Regions from separate parts of the Bradyrhizobium australafricanum genome, predicted to be linked through region 2. Evidence: riboswitches for the same ligand, from Rfam matches in the RefSeq annotation. Region 2 holds a riboswitch; the other holds the start of a gene.
The links. A riboswitch is a leader RNA that binds a small molecule or an ion and turns the genes downstream of it on or off. The one in region 2 is predicted to bind glycine.
Positions count from the first base shown of each region.

Region 1 (3,408 bases), on a different contig from region 2:
ACCGTAGCACAGATGGTAGCAGACTCACGGTAGAACTTGAGCAAGTCCCATGCCATCGGTGCTGCGGATTTTGCGGTGCAGCTAATCAGTCCTGTTGGCCGCGATTATTCCTCCGGTGAAGTTCGAAGCAGTCCACTGGAAGGTGGATTGATTTCAGCTTTGCGCGCGTTGGCAGGCACGTCGAGCCCGGCACCGAACGACGGCGCCATCGGCGGCGTATCGAGGTCGCGCCAATCGTCGATCGCCTGGGCCACCATCTGCGCCGTCGCCGCCGACAGCGTCCAGCCGAGATGACCGTGGCCCGTGTTGTAGAACACGCCCGGAATCCGTCCGGCGCGAACCACCGGCATCATGTTCGGCATCATCGGGCGCAAGCCCGCCCATGGCACGACTTTCGACGTATCGATCTCCGGGAAATGATGCCGCACCCAGTCCACCAGCGGTTGAATGCGATCGGCGCGAATGTCGCGGTTGAAGCCGTTGAACTCGGCAGTGCCGGCGACGCGGAAGCGGTCGGCGCCAAGCCGGCTGGTGACGATCTTCGCAGCTTCATCGAGCAGGCTGACGGTTGGGGCGGCATTCCGGCTTTGCGGCGCATCGAGCTGCACCGTGATCGAATAGCCCTTCACCGGATAGACATTGACGCGATCGTTGAGCAGGCTGGCGAAGTGGCGGCTCGCCACGCCGGCGCAAATCACGATCCCGTCCGCCTGCAGCTGCTGGCGTGTCGGGACCGCAGCATCATGTGAAGCAGCTTCGTTCCAGCCGATGCGGAAGCCGTCATCGCCGCGTGCGATGGTGTCGACGTCGGCTTCATGGACGAAGCTCGCGCCACGGCGGATGCAGGCGTCGGCAAGCCCACGCGTGAATTTGTGGATATCGCCGGTCGCGTCCGACGGCGTGAAGAAGCCGCCATAGCAGGTTGTCTGCAGCGCGGGTTCGATGACGCGGATTTCGTCCGGGGTCACCGGCCGGCGGTCGAGCCCGCCTTGCTGCAGCAGCGTGTTGACCTTGAGGCCGGCTTCGAAGCCGGCCCTGTCGTGATAGACGTGCAGGATGCCGCGGCGTTCGAGATCGAAGGCGATGTTCTCGCGCTCTGCGATCGAGAACAGATGCTTGCGCGCTTCGATGGCGAGCTTCGTGGTCTCGATGGTGTTGCCGCGATAGCGCGTGATGTGGCCTACGAACTCGCCGATCCAGGAATATTTGTGCCAGCTCGGCTTCGGGTTCATCAGCAGCGGCGCGTCGCTTCTCAGCATCCAGCGCAGCCCCTTGAGGATGGTCGCGGCGCTGTTCCACACCTCGGCATTGCTGGCGGAGAGTTGTCCGCCATTGGCGAACGAGGTTTCCATCGCGGCGTAGCGATGCCTGTCGAGGACAGTCACCTTGTAGCCGCGTTCAAGCAGGGCATAGGCCGTCGTTACGCCGGTGATGCCGGCGCCGATGATCGCGATGTGTGGCATGATAGTTGTCAGGCTCCCGTGGGTTAGAGTCGCCGAACCACCGGTGAAACCGGCATCGGCGCCCCATCTGTCACGGTACCTGAGAGCTTGATCCGCATCGGGCCGGGGCCTGAAGCGAACTATCCCCTTCGGTGGACGTCATGGCCCTCGATGTGCGGCCATGTTCGTCTCTCTCCAGATCGTCCTGACGATACAGTCCTTTTGCCTGAGAGTTTCCGGGGCGGTTGCTCCGTCGGCGCCGAAGGCAACAACACGATTGTTGTCGCTTCGATCTCTCCCGCATCGTCGCGTTGGACGGCCGGACCGTAGGCGAAGCCTCAAAAATGGACAAGGCTAAATTTCGATCCGGCAGTGCCAACGTGTTGTGCAGTGCAATCGATGTCAGTCCAGCGTCGCCAGCAGTGCCGCCATCAGGCGGCCGCGCTCGGCGAGGCTGTCGACCTCGATGTGCTCGTTGAGCGTATGTGCATCGGCGCCGCGAACGCCGAGGCCGTCGAGCGTGGGGATGCCCATCGCGCCGGTGAAGTTGCCGTCCGAGCCGCCGCCGGCGCTGCCGTGCGGCAGATCGAGACCCATCGCTGCCGCAAGGCCTTTTGCCTTTTCATACAGCGCCATGGTGCCCGCATCCGGCTCCCACACCGGGCGCGTAACGCCGCGCGTCACCTTGAAGGTCACGTCGTTGGTGGTGCCCGACAATGCCAGCATGCGCTCGACGCCACGGTCGAGATCGGCCTGGCGCTTGGCCATGCTGAGCGCTTCGCCGGTGCAGGTCGTCGCGACGCAATTGACCCACTGGCCGCCATGCACGATGCCGACCGAGAAGGTGCAGTCCTCGGTGGTCATGCCGTCGATGGCGATGATCTGCCGCGCCATCTCGCGGATCGCGGAGCGGCCGGAAGACAGCGTTGCGCCGGCGTGGCTGGGCTTGCCGGTGGCTTCCAGATTGAAGCGCGCGATCGCGTAGCGGCCGGTGACGACGCCGTTGTTCGGACGGCCGGGCTCCGGCACCAGCACATATTTGTTGCGCGCGGCTTCCGCCTCGATGATGTCGCGCGTCGACGGCGTGCCGACCTCTTCGTCGGGGGTGAACAGCACGGTGATCGGCAGCGGAGTCGTAAAGGAGGCGCGCGCCAATTGCCTGATCGCCTCGATCGACAAATAGTTGCCGCCCTTCATGTCGAAGATGCCCGGCCCGAAGCACTTGTTGCCTTCGCGCCGCCACTTCAGCTTCTCGATGGTGCCGACGGGGTGAACGGTGTCCAGATGGCCGGCGATCAGGATGCCGGGCTGGCCTTGTTTCGGATGGGGAAAACGGGCGCGGACGCAGCCCGCGAAGCCCTGGCGTCCGGCGATGCGCTCGATCGTCGCACCCATGATCGCCATCTCGCGGGCGGCGAGATCGAGCATGCGTTCGACCGCGGCGGCGTCCCAGGTCGGGCTTTCGCATTCCACCCAGCTGCGCAGGCCCTGCAGCATCGTTTCGGAATCAAAGGGGAGATTGGCGGGGTTCATCGTTGTTCTCTCTTGTTGTTCTGACGGCGCCGGCATCGCGCGCGCGTTACGAAAATCTCAGCCGACGATTTTGTAAAGCCAAAATCTGGCGCGCGGCCTCATTCGTTTGTGTACGTCCGATGCGACCTGAAACCGATTGACGCGCTTGGCGCTTGGTGCAAGTCTCGATTTCACAAGCCATACAGCATGTTAGTTCGCCTAAATAACGAACCGCATGCATAACGAATAAGCCGGCTTTGACCAGTTACACGTCAGGAGAGATTGCATGTTCCCTATCTCGCGTTGGAAGCGCCGCACGCTAGCGGCTGCGTTGACGGCGCTCGCGCTGTCGTTCGCACCGCAGGAATTGTCTTTCGCACCGCAGGCGATGGCCGCGGGCAAGACCATCACCGCGGTGATGCACTCGGATCTGCGCGTCATCGATCCGATCATG
Region 1 is NZ_JAGKJL010000058.1:33,214-36,621, reverse strand. Features, by position in the region: gene J6525_RS35895 (D-amino acid dehydrogenase) at 105-1,463, opposite strand; glycine riboswitch at 1,529-1,643, opposite strand; glycine riboswitch at 1,647-1,753, opposite strand; gene J6525_RS35890 (M20/M25/M40 family metallo-hydrolase) at 1,845-2,975, opposite strand; gene J6525_RS35885 (ABC transporter substrate-binding protein) at 3,241-3,408, shown strand, end outside.
Region 1: another riboswitch for glycine. It lies ahead of J6525_RS35895 (D-amino acid dehydrogenase); the one in region 2 lies ahead of gcvT (glycine cleavage system aminomethyltransferase GcvT).

Region 2 (3,408 bases):
CCACCGTGCCGAGATGCACGAACAGATCGCCGGCCTTCTTCTGCGTGTCGGTGACGCGGAACTTGACGCCCTCGCCGGTCAGCACGCCGGTGTCGCCGACCTGGCCGCCGGACTCGCCGTAGAACGGGGTCTGGTTCAGCACGATCGCGCCGCTCTCGCCGGCCTTCAGGCTCTCGACCTCGGCGCCGTCCTTGATCAGCGCCGTCACCGCGCCTTCCGCGCTCTCGGTTTCGTAGCCGAGGAATTCGGTCGCGCCGAGCTTCTCGCGCAGCGGGAACCAGATCGCCTCGCTCGCCGCCTCGCCCGAACCTGCCCAGGAGGCACGCGCCTTCACGCGCTGCCGCTCCATCGCGTCGGTGAACGACGCCTGGTCGACGTTGATGCCGCGCGACTTCAGCGCGTCCTGCGTCAGATCGAGCGGGAAGCCGTAGGTGTCGTACAGCGTGAACGCGGTGTCGCCGTCGAACATGTCGCCCTTCTTGAGGCCGGCGCTCTTCTCGTCGAGGATCGACAGGCCGCGCGCCAGCGTCTTGCGGAAGCGCGTCTCCTCCAGCCGCAGCGTCTCCTCGATCAGCTTCTCCGCACGGACCAGATCCGGATAGGCCTGACCCATCTCGCGGACGAGCGCCCAGACCAGGCGATGCATCAGCGGCTCGCTCGCGCCCAAGAGCTGTGCATGGCGCATCGCGCGGCGCATGATCCGGCGCAGCACATAACCGCGGCCCTCGTTCGACGGCAGCACGCCGTCGGTGATCAGGAACGCCGACGAGCGCAGATGGTCCGCGATCACCCGATACGACCCAACGTTCTGCTCGTTCGGACCGTGCCCGAGGGTAGACGCGGCGGCATCGATCAGATTGCGGAACAGATCGGTCTCGAACACGCTCTCGACGCCCTGCAGGATGCAGGCCATGCGCTCGAGCCCCATGCCGGTGTCGATCGAGGGACGCGGCAGCGCTACGCGCTCCTCCTTCGTCACCTGCTCGTACTGCATGAACACCAGGTTCCAGAATTCGAGGAAGCGATCACCATCCTCCTCCGGGCTGCCCGGAGGTCCGCCCCAGATGTGCTCGCCGCGGTCGATGAAGATTTCGGAGCACGGACCGCACGGACCGGTATCGCCCATCGCCCAGAAATTGTCCGAGGTCGGGATGCGGATGATGCGGTCGTCCGAGAAGCCCGCGATCTTCTTCCAGTAGCCGGCCGCCTCGTCGTCGGTGTGGTAGACGGTGACCAGCAGCTTGTCCTTCTTCAGCCCGAAATCCTTCGTGATCAGATTCCAGGCGAGCTCGACCGCGCGCTCCTTGAAGTAATCGCCGAACGAGAAGTTGCCGAGCATCTCGAAGAAGGTGAGATGGCGCGCGGTGTAGCCGACATTGTCGAGGTCGTTATGCTTGCCGCCGGCGCGCACACACTTCTGCGACGTCGTGGCACGCTGATAGCCGCGCTTCTCGACGCCGGTGAAGACGTTCTTGAACTGCACCATGCCGGCATTGGTGAACATCAAGGTCGGGTCGTTGCGCGGAACCAGCGGCGACGAGGCCACGATCTCGTGCCCGTTCTCCTTGAAGAAGTTCAGAAATGTCGACCTGATGTCGTTGACGCTGCTCATGTTCATCCAATCGGAAAAGGGGCCGGCCAGCCGCAAAAAGGCGTCATTTTCCGGCCGAACGCTTTTAGACATTGCTAGCTGCGGTGTCCAGAAACTGTGCAGGCGGATCATGGGCTTGCCGCGGCAGCACAAAGCCCATTGGATAGTTGCTGCAGCTGCGTTGACAGTCTTGGTGGCGCCGTGTTTTCTACCTACCTATACCTAGTCACGTCGGGAGAGACCGGCTTACCGCCGGCGCCGAAGGAGCAACCGCCCCGGAAACTCTCAGGCAAAAGGACCGCGTGACGTCTGACATCTGGAAAGAGACGCTGGGGTTCGCCCCGATGCGTCCGCCGACGGGATAATACTCTCAGGCACAGCGACAGATGGGGCTTTCTGCAGGTTTCTCAAGGGGAAATAGGTCCCCGGCGGGAACCGCGAGGGCCCTGTGATGCTTGCGCGCGAAACCTCCCCGCTGAAACAGACCCCGCTGCACGCGTTGCACCTTGCGCGCGGCGCCAAGATGGTGCCGTTCGCCGGCTACGACATGCCGGTGCAATACGCGGCCGGCGTGCTGAAGGAGCACCTGCACACCCGCAAGGAAGCCGGCCTGTTCGATGTGTCGCACATGGGCCAGCTCGTGCTGAAGGCCAAATCCGGCAAGGTCGCGGATGCCGCGCGCGCGCTGGAAAAACTGGTGCCGCAAGACATCGTCGGCATCGCGCCGGGACGGCAGCGCTACGCCCAATTCACCAACAATGACGGCGGCCTGCTCGACGACCTGATGGTGGCGAATTTCGGCGATCACCTGTTCCTCGTGGTCAACGCCGCCTGCAAGGCCGAGGACGAGGCGCATCTGCGTGCGAATCTCTCCGACGCCTGCGAGATCGTCTCGCTGGCCGACCGCGCGCTGATCGCGCTGCAGGGCCCGAAAGCCGAATCGGCGCTGGCGAAATTTTGCGCAGACGTCAGCTCGATGAAATTCATGGACGCCGGTCCGCGCCGCGTCGGCGACGTCGACTGCTTCGTCTCGCGCTCCGGCTATACCGGCGAGGACGGCTTTGAGATTTCCGTGCCCGCAGACAAGGTGGAAGCCCTGGTCACCGCGCTGCTCGACAATCCCGACGTGCTGCCGATCGGACTCGGCGCGCGCGACAGCCTGCGGCTCGAAGCCGGGCTGTGCCTTTATGGCCATGACATCGACACCACGACGACGCCGGTCGAAAGCGCGCTGGAATGGTCGGTGCAGAAGGTTCGCCGCAGCGGCGGCGCCCGCGCCGGCGGCTTCCCCGGCGCCGACAAGATTCTCGCGCAATTCACCGATGGCGCCGCGCGCCGGCGGGTCGGCCTGAAGCCCGACGGCCGCGCACCGGTGCGCGAAGGCGCCGCACTGTTCGCCGATGCCAGCTCGACCGAGCAGATCGGCAAGGTGACCTCGGGCGGCTTCGGCCCGAGCCTTAATGCGCCGGTCGCGATGGGCTATCTGCCTACCGCCCTTTCCGCCGTCGGCACCATCGTTTTCGCCGAAGTGCGCGGCCAGCGGCTGCCGCTGAAAGTCGCCGCTACGCCCTTCGTCCCCAATACCTACAAACGCTAAACGCCAAAGGATCGATCCCCATGACGACGCTGTACACGTCCGACCACGAATGGCTCCGCATCGAGGGTGACGTCGCCACGATCGGGATCACCGACTATGCGCAGTCGCAGCTCGGCGACGTCGTGTTCGTCGAACTGCCCAAGGTCGGTCGCAGCCTGAAGAAGGCCGAAGCCGCCGCCGTGGTCGAATCCGTCAAGGCCGCCTCCGACGTCTACGCACC
Region 2 is NZ_JAGKJL010000039.1:66,847-70,254, forward strand. Features, by position in the region: gene alaS (alanine--tRNA ligase) at 1-1,612, opposite strand, end outside; glycine riboswitch at 1,814-1,901, shown strand; gene gcvT (glycine cleavage system aminomethyltransferase GcvT) at 2,043-3,188, shown strand; gene gcvH (glycine cleavage system protein GcvH) at 3,209-3,408, shown strand, end outside.